Regions from separate parts of the Priestia megaterium genome, predicted to be linked through region 2. Evidence: riboswitches for the same ligand, from Rfam matches in the RefSeq annotation. Region 2 holds a riboswitch; the other holds the start of a gene.

Region 1 (12,658 bases), 1.2 Mb from region 2:
GGACAGTCTACCGTTTCGTCTTTAGCAGATATTTGTTTGTATACGTCTTATTCTCAAGAAGCGCCGTTTCGAAGCGCAGCAACATCGTCTCGTTTAGCCCAGCTTTATGTGATTGATGTTTTATTTTTAAGTATTGCAGCGCAGCAGTACGACCAGACGATTGAGTATATTGACAAAACAAGAGATGCCATTCAGTTTTTGAAAGATAAGAAATAAAAAAAGAAAACGATTACAAAAAGGGGATTTTGTGGTCTGTTTCCTCAGTGGCGTATCCATCTAAGAGGAAAATACAAAGGGGGATTAACATGTCTTTAGATAATCATCAATTAGCAAAGGCTGTTTTGGAGATGCTTGGGGGAGCATCCAATATTGAAGCGTATACGCATTGTATGACGCGGCTGCGTGTGACTATAAAAGATGATTCAATTGTTAAAAAGGCAGATATACGAAAACTTGAAGGCGTGCTCGGATTAGTGGAAGAAGAAACGCTGCAAATCATTATTGGGCCGGGCAAAGTGAACAAAGTAACAGAAGAATTTGGAAAGTTAATTGATGAATCCGGCGGTATTAACTTAGAAAATCGTGCAGCACAGCGGAAATCGGAGCTGAAAGAAAAAAATGCAACTCCGTTTAAGCTGTTGCTTCGCCGAATTGCAAGTATTTTTATTCCGTTGATACCTGCTCTTGTAGCATCTGGACTTATTACCGGAGTGACAAAAGCAGCTGTGCAGGCGAAGTGGCTTCCGGCAGATTCACAGATTGCTATTCTTTTAACCGTTATCGGAAGCGGTTTATTTGCCTATCTGGGTATTTTAGTAGGTATTAATGCAGCAAAAGAATTTGGTGGTTCGCCAGCTCTAGGAGGCTTAGCGGGCATTTTAGTCATTAATCCTGCCGTAGCTGATATTAAACTTTTTGGTGAAGCACTTTTGCCGGGGCGTGGGGGCTTAATAGGAGTGCTGCTTGCAGCAATCTTTATGGCCGTGTTAGAAAAACGAGTACGTAAATTTGTCCCACAGTCACTGGATATTATTATTACACCAACCGTTACGGTGTTAATTACAGGAATTATTACGTATGTGGTATTCATGCCAATCGGCGGCTTCATTTCAGATGGAATCACAAAAGGTCTTTTAGGAGTTTTAGAGGTTGGAGGAGTTGTAGCAGGCTTTGTTTTAGGGGCAACGTTTTTGCCGCTCGTTATTACAGGACTGCATCAAGGTCTTACTCCGGTCCATTTAGAGCTTATTAATTCGATTGGAGATGATCCGCTTCTTCCTATACTAGCAATGGGCGGAGCCGGTCAGGTTGGTGCAGCTTTTGCTATTTATATCAAAACAAAGAAAAAACGCTTAAAGCGAGCAATTGGAGGCGCACTTCCTTCAGGGCTGCTGGGAATCGGAGAGCCGCTTATTTTTGGAGTCACACTTCCTTTAGGGCGTCCATTTTTAACCGCTTGTCTTGGAGCTGGAATCGGCGGAGCGTTTCAGGCGCACTTCCATATTGCAACTGTAGCAGTGGGAGTATCGGGTTTGCCGCTTACGTTTTTAGTTCATGCGCATCAAATTCTTCTTTATTTACTTGGATTAGTTATTGCTTACGCAGCAGGCTTTATTTGTACCTATTTCTTTGGATTTAACGATGAAATGGCGAGGGAGTTTGAATGATTGGCATTTCGTTTTATTTGAACGATAGAGATGCCAAACAAAGATTAGTAGAAGCGAGTGAATGCGGCGTTACACGCGCATTCACTTCACTTCACATTCCAGAGGAAAAAGGAGATTTGGCTGAACGGGCAAAAGAATTGCTTCATGTGGCTAGAGATTGTGGAATAAGCGTGTATGCAGATGTATCTAAGCATACACCGGTTCATTTAGGTATCGAAAGCCTTATGACTCTATCTTCACTTGGCGTATCTGGTATTAGACTAGACGATGGCTTTAGCGTAGAAGAAACGATTTTACTTGCGGATGAGTTTTATATTGCCCTTAATGCAAGTACAGTGTCAAAACTAGAAATAGAAGCGCTGTTATCTGCAGGCCTTCATCATCATCAGCTGCTTGCTTGGCATAATTTTTATCCGCGGCCTGAAACAGGGCTTGAAGAAACGTTTTTTCAACAGCAGACAGATTTATTCAATAAACTTCGTGTTCCAGTGTGTGCTTATATTCCTGGAGAAGGCGAAAAAAGAGGTCCTATTTATCAAGGTCTTCCTACTAGAGAAAAAGACCGTAATAAATGTCCTTTTACCTCTGCAGTAGATTTATACGGATGCGGAGTAACGGAGGTTTATATTGGAGATCCATACGCCAGTTCAAGTTTATTAAAACGTTTAGTTCAATATCAAGAAAACCGCATTATTCCGCTACGCATTCGTTCACCTCATATACAGGGAACGTACAGCGTGCGTCCGGATATATCAAGAGACGTTCTGCGTTTGGTGGATACACGATCTGTAGAACCAGTGCCGCCATATCATACAGTCGAGCGCGGAATCGGAGCAATTACAATGGACAATGATGGCTACGGACGTTACAGAGGAGAGGTTCAAATAGCTAAAAGGAATTTGCCTGCAAATGCTAATGTGAATGTGATTGGGTATGTAATAGAAGAAGATCATGAGCTGCTTTCATTAGTGAGACCGGGACAAAAGCTTAAGCTTATCAATGTCTAAAAGGAAAAATGAATTCATCATCGAATCCATTTTTTTATTTAAGCGGAAGAAAAAAGAATTGTCAAACTAAAATGAAAGCGTTATACTGAGTTTAGTAAAACGTTAAACTAAAAATGGAGATGGTCATCTGGTTACAATTAAAGATATTGCAAAAGCAGCAGATGTTTCAATTACGACTGCCTCCCTCATTTTAAACAACAAACCGGGAGCAAGCAGAATTTCTGAAGCTACTAAACTGCGTGTAATTGCAGCTTCAAAAAAATTAGGCTATATCCCCAATATGTCTGCGCGTAACTTGCGGGGACAAGACAAATCAGCGCAGCTAACAATTGCTCTTATTTGGCCAATTGATACGCGCGTATCGTTAGTGGGACGCATTCTTACAGGTATTCAAAACTACATAGCTTCATTAAAAAGCGGCCCTACTATTAAATTATTAGTCGAAACGTTTCAAAATGAAGAAGGTATTTCCTCTGTAAAAGGTCTTCAAACATCTTCATATTTTAACGGAGCGATTATTGCGAATACAACGGCAGCTGATGAGGCTTATATTCACCGATCTAAACCTGGTGTTCCGATTGTTTTATTTAATCGTGTATCATCTATATACTCTGTTATACAATCCAAAAATTATGAAGCGGGCCAAGCGGTAGCAGATCATTTTATTCGTAATAATCATCAACATATCAGTATTTTAGTTCCAGACGTGTCTTCACAGGCTTTAGAAGCAGGAGTAAAAGGCGTAACAGATAGAATTGAACAGACTGATGTTACGTATTGTCACCATTACTGTTCATATACAGAACAAGGTGGGTATGACAGCATCAAACAGCTTATTGAACAAGGAAAAGTTCCAACCGCTGTGATTTGTTTGAGTGATCATGTTGCATTAGGAGCTCTTTCTGCTCTTAATGACTACGGCATCTCTGTGCCAGCTGATTGTGAAGTGATGGGATTTGATAACCAAGAGTTCTCTAAATTTACTAACCCAAAACTTTCGACTGTCAATTTGCCGGTAGAAAAAATGGCCTATTGTGCAGGAGAGCTTTTAGTTAAAACAATTTCTGATCCATATGGGGATGTGGACCAACAGATATTTGATTTGGAAATTATTCATCGTAATACAACGAGAATCAAATAAAAAGCAATGCCATTCATGAGGTCTCTTTAAAAAGAGACCGATTTAGAAAAATATAAGAGCAAGCTTTTTATTTTTTTATTAGTAAAACGTTGTACTAAAACGTTTTACTAAATATAGAGTAATTCACTACTAACAAAGGGGAGAAGGAAATGAAACATTTATACGGAGTTACAACAGCAATGGTTACACCGTTTACTAAAACGGGTGAAGTAGATTTAGAGAAAGTAGTAAATTTAACAGAGTTTTTAATTTCAAAAGGAGTGCACTGCTTGTATCCGCTTGGTACAACGGGCGAGATGCTTCGTCTATCTGTCAAAGAAAGAAAGCAAGTTGCAGAAACAGTAGTGAAACAAGCGGCTAATCGTGTAACCGTATTCATACATGTAGGAGCTATGAATGAAGAAGATACAATTGAGCTTGCAAAACATGCCTATGAAATTGGCGCCGACGGTATCGGAGTAGTTACGCCTATGTTCTTTGGAGCAAACGATAACGAACTAGAAACGTATTTTATAAAAGTAGCAAACAGTGTCCCGAATGATTTTCCCGTATATTTATATAATATTCCTCAGTGTTCAAGCAATGATTTAACGGCAGAGGTAGCTCAAAAAGTGGCAGATTCATGCAAGAATGTAATTGGTATTAAATATAGCTACCCTGACTATTTACGCGTAAATGATTATTTAAATATTAACGATGGAAACTTTTCTGTTCTTCCCGGAACCGATCGTTTATTTTTAGCAGCTCTGGCTATGGGATGTGAAGGAGTTGTCTCCGGTGTATCGGGCGTTTATCCCGAGCCTTTTGTAGAGACTTATAATGCCTTTAAAGCGAATGATTTAGAAAAAGCGAGAAAGATGCAAAAAGTTGCTATTCAATATTGTGAAGCTCTTTTAAACGGAAGCAACATGTCTTATTTTAAAGAAGCATTAAAATTGAGAGGCATTGATGTTGGTGGCATGAGATCTCCTCAAATAGATTTAACAGAAGAAGAAGTCAAAGAATTAGATGATAAACTAAATAGCATTCGTCCAAAGAGCAGTGTTTAATAATTGGTTCATGTTCTGAATAAACTCATGCATTTCTAGTGAACAGGGCTGTTTGATAATAAGCAAACAGCTCATTCACTATAACGATTAAGGTTATGGAGGGATATTCTATGGCGGTTACATCTAAATTAAATGAAAGCGTTAACAAAGATTTAGGTCCTGTAAAGCAAGATGTAAAAAAGACGAATATACGCTGGTGGCTTATTATTGTATTGCTAATTGGAGCAGTTGTTAACTATTTAGACCGCTCTAATTTAAGCATCGCTAATACCACGATTGCCAAAGAGTTTGGGCTGTCTTCTACACAAATGGGTCTTTTGCTTTCAGCTTTTCTCTGGCCATATGCCTTAGCAAATCTACCAGCAGGCTGGCTGGTTGACAAATACGGGCCGAAAAAAATGTTTGCATGGGCATCAGGCCTATGGTCTGTGGCAACGGTAGCAAGTGCATTTACTAACACGTATTCTGCTCTTTATGCCATGAGAATGCTTCTTGGTGTATCGGAGTCTCCTTTTTTTACTTCAGGAATTAAAGTGACGGAAAGATGGTTTAAAAAAGAAGAGCGCGGCCTTCCTACTTCGATTATTAATACAGGGTCTCAAATTGCTAATGCGATTGCTCCGCCACTTCTAACGGTACTGCTTTTAACAATGAGTTGGAGAGGAATGTTTGTTGTTATAGGAGCAGCAGGCTTTATTGTGATGTTTGTTTGGCTAAAGATATACCGAGATCCGGATTATGTTGCCAATAAAGTGAAAGCTGTCCCTAAAGAAGAAATAAAAATCAGTCATACCTCACAAGCAAAATGGTCACAGCTGTTTAAATATAAAAGCACATGGTTTATGATTATCGGGAATTTCGGAATTATGTTTACGATATGGGTTTATTTAACTTGGCTTCCTAGCTACTTAGAAACAGAGCGCGGTTTTAGCCTAAAACAAACGGGCTGGATTGCTGCTATTCCGTTTCTAGCAGGAATCATAGGAGTGTTGCTTGGTGGTGTAATTTCAGATAGATTTATTCGAAAAGGAATTAATGCAGTAACGGCAAGAAAAATACCAATTGTAGGCGGGGCAATCTTAGCCGCAGCATCGGTAGCACCCGTTCCTTTTATTGATAATGCAGCCTTAAGTATTGTCTTATTGTCGATTGGCTACTTCGCGTCACAGCTGCCATCAGGCGTCATTTGGACTCTAGCGGCGGATATTGCACCAAAGGAACAAGTTGCTTCACTCGGCGCTATTCAGAACTTCGGTGGATTTCTAGGAGCGGCAATGGCTCCTATCGTAACAGGGTTTATATTAGATGCAACGGGAACTTTTACGGCGGTTTTCCTGTTAGGAGCAGGACTGCTTTTAATTGGTGCTATTAGTTATGGCGTATTTTTAAAGAAGCCAATAGCTAACTAGTAATGTCACAAAAACAAAGAGCACACACTGCATGAAAAAGGTGTGTGCTTTTTCTTTTACTACTAAAAAGGAAACTATTTTCATTACCATATCATGAACCTTTCTATTGAATAAAACGCTTTACTATGATAAAACTATTACAGGTAAACATATGATAATAGATTAATTTCATAGAGATACAACACCACTAGGGGTGCTTTCGAAGCTGAGAGAGACGATAAGTCTTAACCCTTATAACCTGAACTAGGTAATACTAGCGTAGGAAAGAGGTATTGTAATGGATGTTTTGTATGGGATTTCCTTACGAACTCGTTATAATAATTTTGTGTACATAAACAAAAACACTTCTTTCCTGCGAAAGAAGTGTTTTTTTTATGCGTAAAGGAAGGTGTCATACATGAAAGAAACAATTGATTTGCTTGTCAAACAGGTAGAGGAGCGCAAAGGAGAGTTAATCCAGTTATTAACAACGCTTGTTTCGTATAAAACGCCAGCGCCTCCTGCACGAAATTCTCATGAAGCGCAGCTGTACGTAGCGGATTTTCTTAAAAACTGCGGTTTTTCCATTGATATGTGGGACTTATATTCTAACGACCCTATCGTAGTGGGAACGTTAAAAGGACAAAAATCGGCTGACTATCAAAGCTTGATTATTAACGGCCATATGGATGTTGCTGAGGTACAAGAAAATGAAAATTGGGAAACCAATCCGTTTGAAGCTGTTGTGAAAGACAATATGATAATTGGACGCGGAGTTGCTGATATGAAAGGCGGTTTGGCGGGAGCATTATTTGCTGTGCAGCTTTTAACAGAAGCAGGAATCGAGCTGCCAGGAGACTTGATTTTTGAATCCGTTGTAGGAGAAGAAGTAGGAGAGGCAGGTACGCTGCAATGCTGTCAGAAAGGGTATACAGCTGATTTTGCGCTTGTAGTCGATACAAGTGATTTACATATTCAAGGTCAAGGCGGAGTGATCACGGGATGGATTACGATAAAAAGCAGTAAAACCTATCATGACGGTACACGCCGAAGTATGATTCATGCTGGAGGAGGGCTGTTAGCCGCAAGCGCTATTGAAAAGATGGCAAAAGTGATCGGAGGGCTACAAGAATTGGAGCGTCACTGGGCTGTTACAAAGAGCTATCCAGGATTTTTGCCAGGGACAAATACGATTAATCCAGCAGTAATCGAAGGCGGAAGACATGCTGCTTTTATTGCAGATGAATGCAGGCTGTGGATCACCGTTCACTATTATCCTAATGAATCGTACGACCAAGTATCAAAAGAAGTGGAAGAATATATTATAGCTATTGCAAAAGCAGATCCATGGTTAAAAGATAATCTGCCAACCTTTGAATGGGGAGGCACATCAATGATTGAAGACAGAGGAGAAATCTTTCCGTCATTAGAAATTGATGAAAATCATGCAGGAGTGCAGCTGCTTGCAAATACTCATGAACAAATGGAAGGGAAAAAGCCTCCAATTGATGTGTCAACTAGCGTAACAGACGGGGGATGGCTAGCTGATGCGGGAATTCCCGCCGCTATTTACGGTCCGGGAAATTTAGCAAATGCACATGCTGTGAACGAACAATTAGATATTAATCAGCTTGTTCAATATACAAAAGTGATAGTGCAGTTCATTTATACGTGGCTGCATACGCATAAGGAGTGATCATCATGAAATTTAGTGAACGATTATACGAAAAGCTGCAGCCTATTTGGCGTCAAAATCATAATCATCCCTTCGTACAGGGGATGGGAGATGGAACGCTTGAAAAGGAGAAGTTTCGCTTCTACATGATTCAAGATTACCTTTACCTAATTGATTATGCCAAATTATTTGCGATTGGAGCCATGAAAGCTACCGATCTTCAAACGATGGGGAAATTTGCAGCTCTTTTAGATTCTACATTAAACGAAGAAATGAGTCTGCACCGTGAGTATGCCAAGAAATTTGAAATCAGCGAAAAAGAATTAGAAAAAGCGCAGCCATCTCCTACAACGCTTGCATACACGCACTATATGCTGCACGTTGGTCAAAGTGGAACATTAGCTGAATTAGTAGCCGCTCTTTTGCCTTGTATGTGGAGCTACTGGGAAATAGGAAAAGAACTTAGTGAAAAGCCTGGAGCTAACAATGAGTTTTACCGTGAGTGGATTGAAATGTACAGCTCAGAAGAATTTGGAGAACTGGCGACATGGTGTATCAATTTATTTGACTCACTTACTGAAGATAAATCAGAAGTGGAATTAGAAAAGCTTGAAGAAATTTTCTTGAATACGACGCGTTTTGAGTATATGTTCTGGGATATGGCTTATAACGAAGCGATGTGGCCAATTCATGAATAGGTCTGTGTTATCTTTTCAAAACGTCAGTTTTACGTACAAGAACGGTGATCAAGCGATTTTAAAATCATTAAACTTAGACGTGAAAGAAGGCGAGTTTGTCAGTATCGTTGGAGCGAGCGGCTCTGGGAAAAGTACGTTGTTTCGTCTCATTACAGGTCTTGAACAGCAGAGTGAAGGCGATATCGTGATTAACGGAAAGTCTTATGAAAAGCGACTAGGAAAAGTAGGCTATATGCCGCAGCAAGATTTGCTGCTTCCGTGGCGTACGATTCTAGACAATGCAGCACTGCCTCTTGAGCTTCACAATGTATCAAAAGCAAGTGCTCATAAGCAAGTGTCTCAGCTGCTTGAAGAGTTTGGCCTAAAAGGGTATGAAAACCGTTTTCCAAGTGATTTATCCGGAGGGATGAAGCAGCGCGTTTCTTTTCTTCGGACGGTATTAAGCGGTTCTAACGTACTGCTTTTAGATGAGCCTTTTAGTGCACTTGATGCAATCACACGTTTATCGATGCAGGAATGGCTGCTTGACCAATGGCAAAAGCGTAAGCATAGCATCTTATTTATCACTCATGACGTCAATGAAGCGCTTTTTTTATCAGATCGCATTTTTATCTTTTCAGACAAGCCAGTAAGTTGTCTTGAAGAAATTCAAGTGCCGCTTAGCAGACCTCGAACGCAAAAAGATCTGAATCAACAGCGAGTGCTTGATGTGAAAGATTATTTAATTGAACAGCTAAGATCGAAGGTGAACACATGAAAAAGTACGGGGCTTCAGTGATTTTAGTAGTCATTTTGCTGGCTGCTTGGGAAATTGGAGCACGCATTGTAAACTATCCGTTTATTTTACCAACGCCCAGCGGTATTTTAACGAAGCTTTGGGAGCTGCGAATGGATTTATTGTTTAAGCATTTACCAGCTACGTTATCTATTGTCGTAATTGGGCTTGTAATATCCGTTGTGCTAGGGGTTCTGCTGGCTGTGTGGATGAATTGGAGTCCGCTTATTGAGCGTGCTTTTTATCCGCTTATTATTGCGTCACAAATGATTCCGACCATTGCCATTGCTCCTGTATTTGTGCTGTGGTTTGGCTACTCCATTTGGAGCAAAGTGATTGTGACCGTATTAATTACGTTTTTTCCCATTACCGTTAGCACATTTGACGGTCTTCGTTCTACAAACAAAGAGTTAAAAGAACTCATGTTAACGATGGGAGCAACAAAAAAAGATATTTTCTTTAAGTTGAACATTCCTTCTGCACTGCCTCATTTTTATTCGGGACTCAAAGTAGCGGTTACCTTTAGTATAATAGGTGCTGCCATTGGGGAATGGTTGGGTGCGCAAGCAGGCTTAGGATATTTCAGTCGTCGCATGATGACACAGTTTGATGCAGCTGGTGTATTTGCACCAATTGTGATTTTATCCGCGCTTGGTATTTTATTTTTTATTATTGTAGTAGGTTTCGAAAAACGTTCATTAAAGTGGAGGAAAACAGAATGAAAAAATGGTTTGCGATTAGCTTAAGCCTGCTGCTTGTTTTGATGCTCGCTGCTTGCGGTCAGGACAAGGAAAATAAAGCTGGTGACAGTAAAAAATTAAAAGACGTTACAATTATGCTTGATTGGTATCCAAATGCAGTGCACAGCTTCATTTACGCTGCACAAGAAAAAGGATATTTCAAAAAAGAAGGGCTGAATGTAAAAGTACAATTTCCTGCTAATCCAACAGACTCGCTTAATTTAGCAGCTGCAGGGAAAGTCACGCTTGGCCTTTACTATCAGCCTGATGTAGCAATGGCACGAGCAAATGAAGATGTGCCGGTAAAGTCGGTAGGAGCGATTGTAAGATCTCCGCTAAACCGGGTTGTGGCATTGAAAGATAGCGGTATTAAGCGTCCTAAAGATTTAGAAGGAAAAGTAGTAGGATACAGCGGAACACCATTAAGTGAATCTGTTCTAAAGAAAATGGTGAAAAGCGATGGAGGAGATCCGAATAAAGTAAAACTAGTAGACGTAGGGTTTGAGTTAAATTCATCACTGATTAGCAAAAAAGTAGATGCTGTAATAGGTGCGTATATTAACCACGAAGTACCATTGCTTCACAAAAAAGGATACAAAACGGTTGACATTGATCCGTCAGATTACGGCGTGCCATCTTATTACGAGCTAGTGGCCGTTACAGGGGATCAAACGTGGGCAAAAGATTCTGATACGATTAAAGCGTTTTGGCGTGCCGCGACAAAAGGGTATGAATACACGGAGAAACATCCAAAAGAATCACTTCAAATTTTGTTAGATAATCAAGATAAATCAAACTTCCCGCTTGAAAAAGATGTGGAAACAAAAAGTTTGAATATCTTACTTCCAAAAATGAAGTCTGAACAAGGATTCGGCAGTCAAACGAAAGAATCATGGCAATCAAATGTTAACTGGTTAAAAGAGTCAGGGTTAATTAAGAAAAAGCCAAATGTAGATGAGATGTTTGAGAATATTGGGGAATCTCAGTAAATAATTTAAGACGAATTTAAAAAAACCTCCTTATACTGAACGTAACTTTCTGAAAGAGAAAGTGAAAAGGTCAAGGAGGTTTTTTTATGGCTTTTACGATAGTAGAGAAGGAAACATGTATTGCTTGCGGAGCATGTGGAGGGAGTGCGCCAGATCTTTATGATTATGATTCAGAAGGTCTTGCTTATGCCGTATTAGATAACAACGAAGGAACAAAAGAAGTTCCTGAACATCAGCAAGATGATATGATGGAAGCGTACGAAGGGTGTCCAACAGACTCGATTAAAGTTGCAGAGCAGCCGTTTTATGGAGATGCAGCAAAATTCGAATAGGGCTTTTGAAAAAATAAATAATGATAAAGTACATTTAGTTATCTGATAAGTGAATATTTGGTTATATAGAAAGTTCCAAAACAAAAAAGGTCTTGCCTAGGCAAGACCTTTTTCTACTCTAAATTTGCATGCTTTCCGTACATCGTATGAGTATCAAGTTCTTTCTTCTCCATGAAGCGAAGAATCAGCGCATCGTAAAAAAGAAGAAGCGTTTGTTCAAACAGTGACGCCATAGGCTGTACGGTTTGATAACTGCTTTGTTCTTGGTCCTTCGGAGCGCCGGGCAGCTTCACGATGAAGTCAGCCAGCTTGCCAAGCGTGGAATCGGGGGAAATCGTGACTACTCCAACTTTTCCTCCAAGTTCTTTTGCTTTTTGAGCAATAGGAATCAAGCTCTTCGTTTCGCCAGAACCTGATCCGATGATTAATAAATCATCCTGCGTGAAAGTGGACGTCACGGTTTCTCCAATGACATAAGCATCAATGCCCATATGCATCATACGCATAGCAAACGACTTGCCCATAAGACCTGAACGGCCTGCTCCTGTGACAAACACTTTTTTAGATGAGATGATGCCATTTACAAGCTGTTCAGCTTCATCGTCAGCGATTAGAGCTGTTGTTTGTAAAAGCTCATTCATAACCGTTTTTAAATGTTCGCTCGTCTGCATAGAAAGCTCCTTAATTTGTAATAAGCTCTTTCATTTGAGAAGCAACTGATTTTTTATCATCTTGGCTCGTGATGCCTCCGCCAACGATAACAAGATCAGGCTGTGCTTTTACTACTTCAGGTAAAGATTCTAATTTAATGCCGCCAGCAACGGCTGTTTTTGCATTTTTTACAACGCTTTTGATTGTTACTAAATCTTCAAAAGAGTTTTGACCAACTGCTTGAAGATCGTATCCTGTGTGTACGCAGATATAGTCAACGCCAAATTCGTCTAGCTCTTTTGCGCGTCCTTTAATATCTTTTACACCAATCATATCGACTAGAATTTTTTTACCTTGTTTTTTCGCTTCTTCAACTGCACCTTTAATTGACATATCTTCAGCCACACCTAAGATGGTAATGATGTCTGCTCCAGCTTGAGAAGCTTGCTGTACTTCATAACCAGCTGCATCCATGATTTTTAGGTCAGCTAATACTTTTAAATTAGGAAATGCTTCTTTAATTTCTTTAACGGCGCGAAGCCCTTC
Region 2 (12,658 bases):
ATATTGCTCGTGGCTTCACTCCTTCAGCGATTTCCGCCGGACCTCGCGTTGGCATTGATAATTCTGGTGAAGCGAAGGATTACCCTTGGCGCTTTTGGGTTACCAATCACCCGTTTGTATCGAAATTCAGGTGAACAAAAGGCAAATAATTTATCAACGAAAATAAAAGAAGCACCTCTTTTTAAGAGATGCTTCTTTTTGCTTACGCCCACCACATTTGTGACGGAGTTTCTTCAATTAATACACTTTGTAAGTTTGTAACCGCGCGTTTAAATCCTTCTTCAATCGACATGATTGGATCTTCATGCTCAATGCTGACTACATAATCGTATCCGTATGTGCGAAGGGCACTCATCATATCAGACCACTCTTTTACATCATGTCCGCATCCTACGGATCTAAACGTCCATGCACGCGTTTGGACTTCTCCGTATGGCTGCATATCCGTCAGTCCATACATGTTAATATTATCCTGGTCCAAGTACGTATCCTTTGCATGGAAATGATGAATCGCATTTTCTTTTGCTAAAATTTTAATAGCTCCTACCGGATCAATTCCTTGCCACCATAAATGACTTGGATCAAGGTTAGCGCCAATCGCTGGACTTGTTTTTTCGCGAAGCTTTAGGAGCGTATACGGAGTATGAACTAAAAATCCACCGTGAAGTTCTAAACCAATTTTTACGTTATGCTCCTCCGCTAGTTCTCCAATTTCTTTCCAATAAGGAACAAGCTTATTTTCCCACTGCCAATTCAATACGTCTCCATACTCGTTAGGCCAAGGAGTAACAGGCCAGTTTGGGTACTTCGCTTCTTCGTGATCTCCTGCTGTTCCAGAAAAGCAGTTAACCACTGGAACATCTACTAATGATGCTAGTTGGATGGTCTTGCGAAGCGTTTCGTCAGATTCTTTTGCAAAACTTGCCTCAGGTGAAATAGGATTGCCGTGGCAGCTAAATGCGCTGATTGTAAGTCCGCGGTCTTTTATCTGCTTCATATATGCTTCTCTTTTCCCCTCATCTTCAAGCAGCTCATCTAGCGGACAATGGCTGTTTCCCGGATAGCCTCCCGTTCCGATTTCAACAGCATGAAGACCTGCTGATTTTACTTTATCTAACATCTCTTCAAAAGAAAGATCCGCAAATAAGACCGTGAATACTCCAAGTTTCATTTTAATTTCCCCCTGTGCGATATATTTCATCAATAATAGCTGAGACTTGAAGCGCTTCTTGTGGCTTTACTACTAATTCAGCATTTCCTTTACACGCTTCAACGAAATTTTTAGCCTGACTTAAGCTGTAATCATCTTCTCCATCTATCCAAGGTGACGTACTGTTCATGAGCATACCGTTTTTGGACGTGTATAGTTCAAACGGAAACACGCTTAAACCGCCCTCTACCCCTGATATGCTTACGTGCTCTTCATCATCTTCGATATTAGCAGCCCAAGAAGTTTCTAAAAGAAGCGACGCTCCATTTTCAAATTTAATATAGGCCGTTACATGATCATCCACACCGAATGTTTCATGATCAAATGCTCCCCATTGATTTAATTGGTTAGGCGTTTTACTCAGGTCATTATATGTACTTCCCAGTACTTCAGTATGCTTTGGGTTTCCCATTAGCCAAAGCGTTAAATCAAGCAAATGGCAACCGTAATCAATTAAGCTGCCTCCTCCTTGAAGATCTTTGTTCGTAAATACTCCCCAACCGGGAACCTTACGGCGACGCATTGCTCTGACACGTGCAACTAATGGACGCCCTACCTCTGTCATCATTTTTTTCGCAGCCTGCGCTTCTTTCATGAATCGGTAGTGATACGCAATCGCTAACTGCTTACCTGATTCTCTAGCAGCAGCAAGCATTTCTTCACCTTGCTCTTTAGACATCGCCATCGGCTTTTCACATAGAACGTGAACGCCTGCTTTTAGCGCTTCTACTGCAAACTCGGCGTGAAATTTATTAGGTGTACAAATACATACAGCATCCACTTCTTTAAACATATCTTTGTAATCAACAAATACGTGAGGGATATTATGTTCATTGGCTACCTCTGTGGCTCTTTCACTATTAATATCGCTAAGCCCCCAAATCACACATTCATCACCCAGTTGTTTGAATGCCGGGATATGCCTGCTTACAGCAATCCCTCCTGCTCCGATTATGCCAATTCTCACGTTTTTCACCTCTTACACGCGCGTAATTTGTTTCGTTTGACTTGATTTTAAAGCTGCTAAAATAACAGCAAGTGATTTTAATCCTTCTTCACCAGGAACCGGAGATTCTTTATCTTCTGCAACTGCATCTACAAATTGTTCAATGACGTGAGAATTACTTTGTCCGCCTTCATCGTTCGACTGGATTTTTCCTAATTCATAGTTCACCACTTCACCCGTTGCATATTGTGCAACTAATGAATACGTCGGATCGTCCTCTAAACGAAGAATCCCTTTCTCGCCGTAAACAATCGTGGAGTTATCTTCTTTTCCATTGTAAGCCCAGCTTGCCGCAAGCGTCCCGATAATCCCGCTTTCCGTTTTTAATACGCACACAGCATTGTCGTCTACATTTGCAAAGTCTTTTGCATTGCTTTCAACGAATGCACCGACTTCTACAATTTCTTCATTTAATATGTAGCGGAGCATATCGGTTTTATGAACGCCTAAATCCCCCATAGCACCAATAAACGCTTCGTCTTTTTTGAAGAACCAGCTTTCTTTTCCGTCCACGCTCCAGCCTTCAGGACCACCGTGGCCAAAAGCCGTACGGAAACTATAAATTTTACCGATTTCCCCTTTTTCAATAAGTTCACGAGCTTTTTGATGAGAAGCTACAAAGCGCTGATTATGTCCGATCATTAGTTTTTTACCGTTTGTTTTTGCTGCTTCAATCATCGCTTTTGCTTCTTCTTCTGATGTTGCCATCGGCTTTTCACACAGAACATGAACTCCGCTGTTTAACGCTGCAACCGAAATAGGCGCATGAAGATAATTGGGCGTACATACGCTCACTGCTTCCACTGTACCGCTTGCTAAAAGTTCTTCATAGTTTGCGTACGCTTTTACACCGTACTGCTGTGCTACGCTGTTTGCACGTTCTGTGTTTATATCGCAAACGGCTACTAATTCTACTTGTTCATTCATCTTATATTCTGGTAAGTGACGGTGTTGCGCAATGCTTCCGCACCCAATAACGCCAATTTTTACTTTTGCCATCTTTCCTATCCCCTTTGCTTAAGCATTATTAATTAGTTTTTAACTGCGATTGATTCAAGCGGTTGCGCATTGCCGTAAACAGGACGTTTTCTCTCTGCCGGTTTCGCCCATTTAATAGCATTCATAATGACACGCTGAATGTCTTTGTTATGGTATGTTGGATATGTTTCATGTCCAGGTCTGAAATAAAATACTTTTCCGTTTCCGCGTTTGTACGTGCAGCCGCTTCTGAAAATTTCTCCGCCTTCAAACCAGCTCGTGAAAATCAGTTCATCAGGTGCTGGAATATCAAAGTGCTCTCCGTACATTTCTTCACGCTCAAGCTCGATAAATTCACCAATACCTTCCACAATCGGATGGCTCGGTTCTACTACCCACAAGCGCTCTTTTTCATCTGCTTCACGCCATTTTAAGTCGCAGCTTGTGCCCATTAACGTTTTAAAGATCTTGGAAAAGTGACCTGAGTGTAAGACAATAAGCCCCATACCGTCTAGCACGCGCTGCTTTACTTTCTCAACGATGTCATCTTTTACTTCGTCATGCGCTAAGTGACCCCACCATACTAAAACATCCGTTTGATTTAATACTTCTTCAGTCAACCCGTGTTCTACTTCGTCTAATGTTGCTGTGTGCGTACGAAATCCTCCTTCTTCTAAGAAAGAAGCGATGGCACCGTGAATGCCTTCAGAGTAAATTTCTCTTACAACCGGATTTTTCTGTTCATGACGATTTTCGTTCCATACTGTAACATTAATCATTTTCATATCCCCTTTTTTTGTGAATGCTAACTTATATCCCCTTTTTTTATCAATGCTAAACTTTGGTTAACCGGTTAACTTACTGTGGTTCACTCGCGCTTAGCAGTCGAATCTCGAATAACAAGTTCAACCGATAATTTTACATGCTGCAGCGTGCTGAAACGGTGTTCGATTGCTTGAATAACAGACGTCGCGGCGACGACTCCTTTGTTAAATACATCTTGACGAATGGTTGTTAGACTTGGAGATGCATAGCTGCTAAACGTGATGTCGTCAAACCCTACGATTGAATAGTCCTGCGGAATTCTTTTCCCCTTTTCTTGCAGTGCTTTCATAATTCCAAGCGCCAGCGTATCAGAGGATGCAAAAACCGCCCGAATATCCTTATGATCTTGCAGCAGCTTGTTTCCTAAATTGTAACCGTTATCAAATGAGCTTTCGTTCACTTCAAAAACAAACGTCTTTGATGGTGTAATGCCCGCTTCTTTTAATGCTTTCTCGTAGCCTATATACCTCTTTTTATCCACTGGACTATTGACGAGGTGATGAGCAACAAAGGCAATTTCTTTATGCCCCAAACTCACTAAATGTGTTGTAGCGAGATATCCTCCATACTCATCGTCTACCGAAATATGATGATAATCACGTTCGCACTTTTCATATGTATCTACTAACACAATCGGATTCGATAACGCTTTCATTTTTTCATATAATCGATGCGGGAAGGCTCCTAAAAACAGAAGACCATCAATATTTCTCGTTCGAATCCATTTTAAGCAATCAGCTGGGCTACTCACTCCAGATATGACTAGATCGTAACCATGCTTACGGATTACATATTCAATTCCACTAATCATTTCACTGTAATAATGGTTATCTTTAAATATAGTAGAAAGTGAATCATCTGTAAGCGGGAACATCACGCCAATCATATTTGACTTTTGTTTCGAAAGACTAACGGCGGTTAAATTTGGTTCGTAGTTTAATTCTTTTACCGCTGTTAAAATTCGCTCTTTTGTTTCATCGGATACTTTGTTAATTCCGTTTAAGACGTAAGATACTGAAGCTGCAGACACCCCTGCATGCTTTGCTACATCACGAATCGTTATCTTTTCTCCCATAAAATCTCTCCAGTTAAACGGTTAACTATTTACTCGTTCATTATAATTCACTCCTTTATTATCAGTCAACGTATTTTTCAAATTATCTGTTAACTATTATAATATCTTCCTAGATTGGTATGTTTTAAGCAGTGACAAGATGTATTGACACCTGTTAATCTTTGAAACGTACATATAAAGTTCGGTGCACAGCACGCACCGATCCGTGATAAAAGGGGCGTTCAAAAGGATTTCAGGAGGTACTTACTTTATGTTTAAGAAACTAGCAATTATTGGAGCACTAGCCGTTCCTATGTTCGGCATGAGTCACGGGGCAAATGCCGCTGAAACAACCCATCGCGTAAAAGCCGGAGAGACTCTTTACAAGATTGGCGCTGAATACGGCGTTACGGTTAAACAGTTAAAAGAAGCGAATCACAAATCTACCGACTCTATTAATGCAAATGAAACATTAACAATCCCTAACTCTATTAGCGAAAGCGATAAAGAATTGTTAGCTCGCCTTGTACAAGCTGAAGCAAAAGGTGAACCTTACGCTGGCAAAGTGGCTGTAGCAACAGTCGTTTTAAACCGCGTGGATAGCGATTCTTTCCCAAACTCTATTCATGATGTCATTTATCAAGGTACACAGTTTACACCTGTACAAAACGGTGAAATTAATAAAGCAGCGGATGCTGAAGCAAAAAAAGCTGTAAATGAAGCACTAGCGTTTAGAGGTCAAGGAAAAGGCTCGTTATTCTTCTTTAACCCAGATAAAACAAGCGATCAATGGCTTCGTCAAAAACAGGTTACGATTACAATCGGAAATCACGTTTTTGCAAAATAAACAAAAAAAAGCACTCAGATGAGTGCTTTTTTTAATATGCAACAAGTAAGCTTAACAGAACAGCTATAATAATAATAGGTAATACGTATTTAACTAGAAAGAACCATGCGTTGAATAATTTAGCGCCTTTTGTACTTCCTGAAATAAACTCTTCATACACGGCTTCTTTTTTCATTTTAAATGTCACAAAAATCGCAATGGCTAAACTTCCAAGAGGCAGCATTAAATTGCTCACAAAAAAGTCAGCTACGTCAAATATACTTCTGCCAAAAAGTGAGACATGTTTTAGTACACCAAACGAAAGCGCTGATGGGATACCTACTACAAACACAAGAATCCCTGCTAAAGAAGCATAGCGAGTTCGTTTTGTCTGATCGTCTTTGGTTAAAGCAGCTACGATAATTTCCAGCAGTGAAAAAGCAGACGTAAGCGTAGCAAATAGAAATAAAATTAAAAACAGTGCTAAAAAGACGGTGCCAAACGGCATTTTCTCAAATACTGTTGGCAAGACCACAAACAAAAGTCCAGGTCCTTCGGTTGGCTTTAATCCGAATGAAAAAACAGCTGGAAAAATAGCCAAGCCTGCAAGCAGCGAAACAAACAAGTTCAAAATAGCAATGGTGCCCGCTGAACGCGTCAAGCTTACTTTTTTCCCTAAATAAGAGCTATATGTCACCATGCAGGATAATCCTACGCAAAGCGAGAAAAACGACTGACCGAGCGCATAGAGAACAGATGACCCTGTAATGGCTGAAAAATCCGGTTTTAAAAAGAACTTTACTCCGTCCATAGCTCCGTCTAATGTTAAAGAGCGAACCACAATGATAATAAAACAGATAAATAACAACGGCATCATGTATTTATTAGCACGCTCTATGCCTTTTTGTACGCCTTTTGAAATAACAAACACTGTAATTAATAAAAACAGCGCCTGTGCACCTAATACCACATAAGGTTGGCTAATGACGGCATTGAACAACGGACCGTACTCTTTTCCGCTTAGCATACCGGTTACGCTCATAATCGTATATAAAATCACCCAGCCGCCAACGACGCTGTAAAAGGAAAGCAAAACGACACAGCTGAGTACTCCCAGCCTGCCAATCCATACCCAAGCGGACTTTGGAGCAATTGCTTTATAAGCACTAATCGCTTCTTTTCCCGTATGTCTTCCAATGATAAATTCTGCCAACAGAAGCGGCAATCCAATAAAAATTGTAAATAAAATAAACAACGCAAAAAATGCTCCACCGCCACTGGTTCCGGTTACGTATGGAAATTTCCATATCGCTCCTAGACCAATTGCTGCCCCAGCAGATGCTAAAATAAAACCGAGGCGTGAAGACCACTGATTTCCTTTACTCATATAATGTTACTCTCTCCTCTTCTAAACTCAAAACTCACCTGATTAGTACTGTACCATAAATGCAGAAGAAAATCATTCCCGTTTTACTTTTTTCTATAAAACGATATCTATATAGAATAGAAAAAATGAAGAAGCAGCTGCCTCTTCATTTTGAGTTTGATGTTTCTATTCAAAAATTATTCTCTGTACGATGATTCGTCTCCACGGTAGGCTTCTTGATTTGATATTTCTTCAATATGCATATGCCCTTCTCTCTCTAAACGAAGAACCGTACGCTCTGCATCTTCATAACTCTCGCACGTCACTTGTTTATATTCCATATCGTCTTTATCTGTGTAAGCCACTAAATATGTTTCCATTTTAACTCCTCCTATATAAACTATATGTAACGTATGTTGCCTTTTTCGTTTATTTCTAAACATATAGGCTCCAAACATAAAGCCTAGCATACTATAATAGCGGAACTTCAATTTAAAAAGTTGAATTTTTCATTATGCACCGATGCAACATGGAGGTTACGCTTATGACATTTATTTTATCATTCGTACCAATTGTTGTTCCTTTTGGTATTTTAATTAGCTTAATTGCTTTTACAGCTGCTTTTTTACAATCAAAAGAGCATCATAAAAAGCTCTAGCTTACAAAAGCTAGAGCTTCTTTTTAAAAACGTCTATAGCGTTTAATCAGTCCCACAATAATAGCAATTGCTAATAAAACAATCGAGATGATAACAGTAATGACAATTGGCTGATTTCCACTTTGTTTCACCGCAATGGCAATATAAGCCCAAATAAAAACAAGCGGATAAACAGCGTCTCGGTTTTTTAATGTAAACATAATGCCCAGCGCAGCCCCTACCAGCAGCATAATAATCGTCCATGCTAATTCATTTAGGCCAAGCAAGTGCTGTATTCCATTTGCTTGAAATACGACAAATACATTAACAATAGTCGCAACAGAAATCCATCCAAGATAAAGCGAAATCGGCAGACGCATAAACCATGTCGTCATCCGAGAATGCTGAATAATGGAATATACAATCATTAATGTGCCTAAAATAAAGAGCATAACTAAAAGGGATAACTTATAGTAATCGTTTTGGAAAATAAAGATCCACGCACTATTTAACAAACAGTTTAGAAAAAACCAAATGCCGATACGTGCATATATTTCCTTTTGATCTTCTCTTGCAAAAAATTGGCGTATAACCCAAATGGTTAATAACAAATAAATAACGCCCCAGATAGCAAAGGCATAACCGGCTGGTGTAAACAACGTAGGAACTTGCGCAGAAGCCTCTGCCGTTGTTTTGCCTCCTATTGGAATCGCATTTGCTAAATAATTCACAAGAAGTGTAATAGCCAAGCCTACTGTATTTAATACAGCATACAAACGAAATTTTGCCATTTTGTTCTCTCCTTTCTTCTATTTATATGGGAATGTTTCGGAGACGAAAACGGCTCTTCCCTTCATTAATACCTCTTCTTCCCTAAAAATATGCATTTTTAAACAAAAATGATTAAAAATAGCTTCAAGAAGCTACCTCTTTAAGAGATAAAAACCGTTAGGGAACAATTTTCCGTAACGCTTTCTATTTTTCAGAATATATGGTAAGTTAAACATAGACTAATAGGAAGTCCACTAGGGGTGCCGACCGGCTGAGACAAGTTTTCTTGATCCCTTTGAACCTGATCTGGCTCATACCAGCGTAGGAAAGTGGCAATGTTCAGTTTTGTACTGTCATTTGCCACTCCGTTTATAAACGGAGTGTTTTTTATTTCCTTTATGTGCTTGTTTGTGACTTCCTCATATTAAAGGAGGATTTTGATGTCATTTTCATCTCAATTAAGACAAGAAGCAAACTATATTTACGAAGCCATTTTTAACCACCCTTTTATTAAAGGAATTGCTGAAGGAGACGTGCCAAAAGAGGCGCTTATTCACTACGTTTCTCAAGACTACGAATACTTAACAGCATTTGTCCGCATTTACGGCGCTGCTTTAACAAAATGCCGCACGCGTACCGAAATGGAAGCCTTTAATGCCGGCATTTCTACGGTATTACATAGTGAAGTACACCCTCATAATAATTTTTGTGAAGTAGCAGGCGTACGCTATGAAGACCTCCACACTGAGGCTCTTTCACCAACGGCCAGCCACTACATTAACCATATGACAAGCGTTGCGCATACAGGCAGCTTAGCGGAAATCATTGCCGTGCTTCTTCCATGTCCGTGGACGTACGTTGAAATTGGCCAGCGCATTACAGAACAAGTAAATCCATCTCCTTCTCATCCTTTTTATGAATGGATTCAGTTTTATAATAATGAAGAAATGAATGGCACAACACAATGGTTTTGTAACAAGCTTGATGAACTCGCCGAACAAGCGACTGAAGAAGAACGTAATCGTATGAAAGATCACTTTATCAAAAGCTGTGAGCTGGAGTATTTATTTTGGGAAATGGCGTATACACAAGAAAAATGGCCGCTTTCTCAGCTTTCACTTTCAAAATAACGAAAAAGCCTCCTATCAGGAGGCTTTTTATTTCAATAATTTTTTAATCATTTTCAAGTTTTGTTTCTCTGAAGGATAGCGGAATGACAAATCAAACTTGGTTGTTTGAGACAGCATGCTTTTAAAATGAGAAAATGTCTGAAAGCTGTCTTTTCCATGATATTGGCCCGTACCGCTTTCTCCAACTCCGCCAAAGGGTAAATATGGCGTAGCGATATGCATAAGCGTATCATTTATACAGCCTCCTCCAAATGAAAGACGCTCCGTTATGACATTTTGTACATTTGCACTTTCCGTAAACAAGTAAAGAGCTAACGGCTTAGCTTTTTCTTGAACTTTATGAATAACTTCGTCTAGCGTTTCGTATTCAATCATAGGAAGAATAGGCCCAAAAATTTCTTCTTGCATAACGTCTGATGTCCAGCTTACTTCACTTAACACCGTAGGTTCTATTGTGAGCGTACTTTTATTATACCCGCCTCCAACTATAGCGTTTCCGTCTTTTAAAAACTCAACTAGCCGAATAAAATGGCGCTCACTGACAATACGGCCGTAGCGCTCACTTTCAAGCGGATTACTACCGTAAAATTGATAAATCGCTTCGCGAAGTTTCTCCACTAGCTGCGCTTTTACCTTTTTATGCACGAGCAAATAATCGGGAGCAACGCACGTTTGGCCTGCATTCATTCCTTTGCCAAACATAATTCGCTTCGCTGCAAGATCTAGGTTTGCATCTTCATGTACAATGCACGGACTTTTTCCTCCTAGCTCCAGCGTGACGGGAATAAGCTGCTTTCCTGCTTCTTGCATAATAATTTTCCCTACATTTACACTTCCCGTAAAGAAAATATAATCGAGGGGCTGTTTTAAAAGCATGCTCGTCGTGTCTACAGCGCCTTCAATCACCGTCACAAATGCGGGATCAAAAGCCTCAGCTAGTAATTCTTGTATAACCCGAGATACGCTAGGCGTTAATTCAGAAGGCTTTATAATCGCCGTGTTTCCAGCGGCAATCGCTCCTACTAAAGGAGACAGCGCTAATTGAAACGGATAATTCCACGGAGCAATAATTAACGCGACTCCATACGGTTCAGGCACAATTTTCCCTTTAGAGCCCACGTGTGTTAAAGCGGTTTTTACTTTTTTAGGCTTCATCCATTTTGCTAAATGCTTAAGCGTAAACCGAATTTCCTCTAGTAAAATCCCAATTTCCGACGTGTACGCCTCTACTTCAGATTTATTCAAGTCTTGTTTTAAAGCATCTATAATTCTCTGCTCGTTTTGTTTTACTGCGTCTCTGAGCTTATTCAGCGCTTGAATGCGGCTGCTGATGCTCTTTGTCTTTTGTGCATAGAAATACTGCTTTTGTGTAGAGACAATATGTTCAATGACCGTTTCATCTGTGATATAGAATTGCTCGTGGTTCATCTCTTTCATCTCCCTATAAACATTCAGCTTCAACTGTAGCAAGCAAGCTTTTTAATAGCTCAACTGCCTTGTTTAAAGCCAATGAATAATATCTCTGCGTTCCTTTTTGCTCAATTTGCACAAGCTTTTGATCACGTAAAATTTTTAAATGATGAGAAATTGCCGGTCGTGATAAAGTAGACTCGTTTGCAATTTCATTAACGGTTAAAGGCTCTTTTTCCGCGAGCAGCAAAATAATATCTTGTCTTGCTGAATCACTTAGAGCCTGAAAAATAGGAATGCTGGCACGAAATAACTCCACTGCTTTTTCACTCATAAATATTCTCCTTTATTTAATTTCTTGTGTTCTGCGGACAACGGATGAAAGCCACTTTCTTGGTACAAAGCGCGGGATGAAGGTGGCGAGACGAAACTGTACTCCTGGTACGATAACCGTCTGCCCTTTCATAAATTTTTTATAGCCCGCTTTAGCAACTGCTTCTACATCCATTGCACCGCTTTGAAAAAGCTTGGAATTGCTCAGCTGAGCCCGGTCGCTAAAACCCGTTTTAGTTGGACCCGGGCATAGAGCACTTACCGTTACATTGGTACCTCTTAATTCATTTTCAAGGGCCTCTGTGAAAGATAATACGTACGCTTTTGTTGCGTAATACACTGTCATAAGCGGACCCGGCATAAATGCAGCAACGGACGCAATGTTTAAAATTTTCCCGTGATTTCTTTTGACCATATCGGGTAAAAATAATTTTGTTAAATGAGTTAATGCTCGGATATTTAAGTCAATCATGTTTAACTCTTCATCTAAAGCTGTTTCAATAAATTTACCGTATAGTCCAAAACCTGCATTGTTCACTAAATAATCAACGTGCATTTCTTTATTTTTAAGTTCTTCATACAGTGACTGTATCTCTTCTTCTCTTGATAAATCCTTTACAACCGTTATTACGTCAATATTATAAGTAGATTTTAAATTCTCTCTAATCGCTGTTAGTTTATCAGCACTTCTGGCAACTAAAATTAAAGAATGGCCATCCTTTGCGAATTGATAAGCTAACTCTTTACCTATTCCTCCGGACGCACCGGTGATGAGCGCATAATGCTGTGACATAGTGTTCACTCCTTATGTTTATATGTTCAAGAACTTAAACATTTAAACTTATCTTATAGGATTCATTTTTTCCCGTCAACTGTTTTCTATACTCTCCTTTTCTTTTATGTTTTCCATTTTTGCCATTTGCGCATTTCTGTACATTTTTTTACAAAATATGCGTTTTCTTTACATAGAAGGCTAATGTCGTCTAGTTTTGACAACCTTTGTCACCTAGCAGGAAAACAAGTGAAGATATGGTGAATACAACATACAACAAATAATCCATTACATAGTTGGATGAAAATAGATAAGGGAGGAAATGAAAAATGATGGAGAC

What was found. Region 2 has a riboswitch for thiamine pyrophosphate ahead of tenA (thiaminase II). Riboswitches for the same ligand answer to the same signal wherever they lie in the genome.
Region 1: linked by a shared signal. The riboswitch ahead of CEQ83_RS04475 (acetylornithine deacetylase) and the one ahead of tenA (thiaminase II) in region 2 are both predicted to bind thiamine pyrophosphate.

What each region holds. Positions count from the first base shown of each region.
Region 1 is NZ_CP023317.1:863,022-875,679, forward strand. Features, by position in the region: gene CEQ83_RS04440 (MurR/RpiR family transcriptional regulator) at 1-216, shown strand, start outside; gene CEQ83_RS04445 (PTS transporter subunit EIIC) at 306-1,667, shown strand; gene CEQ83_RS04450 (MupG family TIM beta-alpha barrel fold protein) at 1,664-2,674, shown strand; partial or broken gene CEQ83_RS27770 (LacI family DNA-binding transcriptional regulator) at 2,820-2,942, shown strand; gene CEQ83_RS04460 (LacI family DNA-binding transcriptional regulator) at 2,955-3,815, shown strand; gene CEQ83_RS04465 (dihydrodipicolinate synthase family protein) at 3,965-4,864, shown strand; gene CEQ83_RS04470 (MFS transporter) at 4,975-6,273, shown strand; TPP riboswitch at 6,453-6,555, shown strand; gene CEQ83_RS04475 (acetylornithine deacetylase) at 6,671-7,948, shown strand; gene tenA (thiaminase II) at 7,954-8,625, shown strand; gene CEQ83_RS04485 (ABC transporter ATP-binding protein) at 8,618-9,382, shown strand; gene CEQ83_RS04490 (ABC transporter permease) at 9,379-10,122, shown strand; gene CEQ83_RS04495 (ABC transporter substrate-binding protein) at 10,119-11,129, shown strand; gene CEQ83_RS04500 (ferredoxin) at 11,216-11,461, shown strand; gene hxlB (6-phospho-3-hexuloisomerase) at 11,575-12,132, opposite strand; gene hxlA (3-hexulose-6-phosphate synthase) at 12,143-12,658, opposite strand, start outside.
Region 2 is NZ_CP023317.1:2,074,637-2,087,294, reverse strand. Features, by position in the region: gene CEQ83_RS10465 (DNA-3-methyladenine glycosylase) at 1-134, shown strand, start outside; gene CEQ83_RS10460 (sugar phosphate isomerase/epimerase family protein) at 203-1,171, opposite strand; gene CEQ83_RS10455 (Gfo/Idh/MocA family protein) at 1,173-2,177, opposite strand; gene CEQ83_RS10450 (Gfo/Idh/MocA family protein) at 2,190-3,215, opposite strand; gene CEQ83_RS10445 (ThuA domain-containing protein) at 3,248-3,973, opposite strand; gene CEQ83_RS10440 (LacI family DNA-binding transcriptional regulator) at 4,063-5,094, opposite strand; gene CEQ83_RS10435 (cell wall hydrolase) at 5,345-5,920, shown strand; gene CEQ83_RS10430 (sodium-dependent transporter) at 5,952-7,286, opposite strand; gene CEQ83_RS10425 (hypothetical protein) at 7,463-7,645, opposite strand; gene CEQ83_RS10420 (TspO/MBR family protein) at 7,947-8,693, opposite strand; TPP riboswitch at 8,920-9,018, shown strand; gene tenA (thiaminase II) at 9,114-9,803, shown strand; gene CEQ83_RS10410 (aldehyde dehydrogenase) at 9,831-11,231, opposite strand; gene CEQ83_RS10405 (ArsR/SmtB family transcription factor) at 11,245-11,547, opposite strand; gene CEQ83_RS10400 (SDR family NAD(P)-dependent oxidoreductase) at 11,560-12,339, opposite strand; gene CEQ83_RS10395 (helix-turn-helix domain-containing protein) at 12,648-12,658, shown strand, end outside.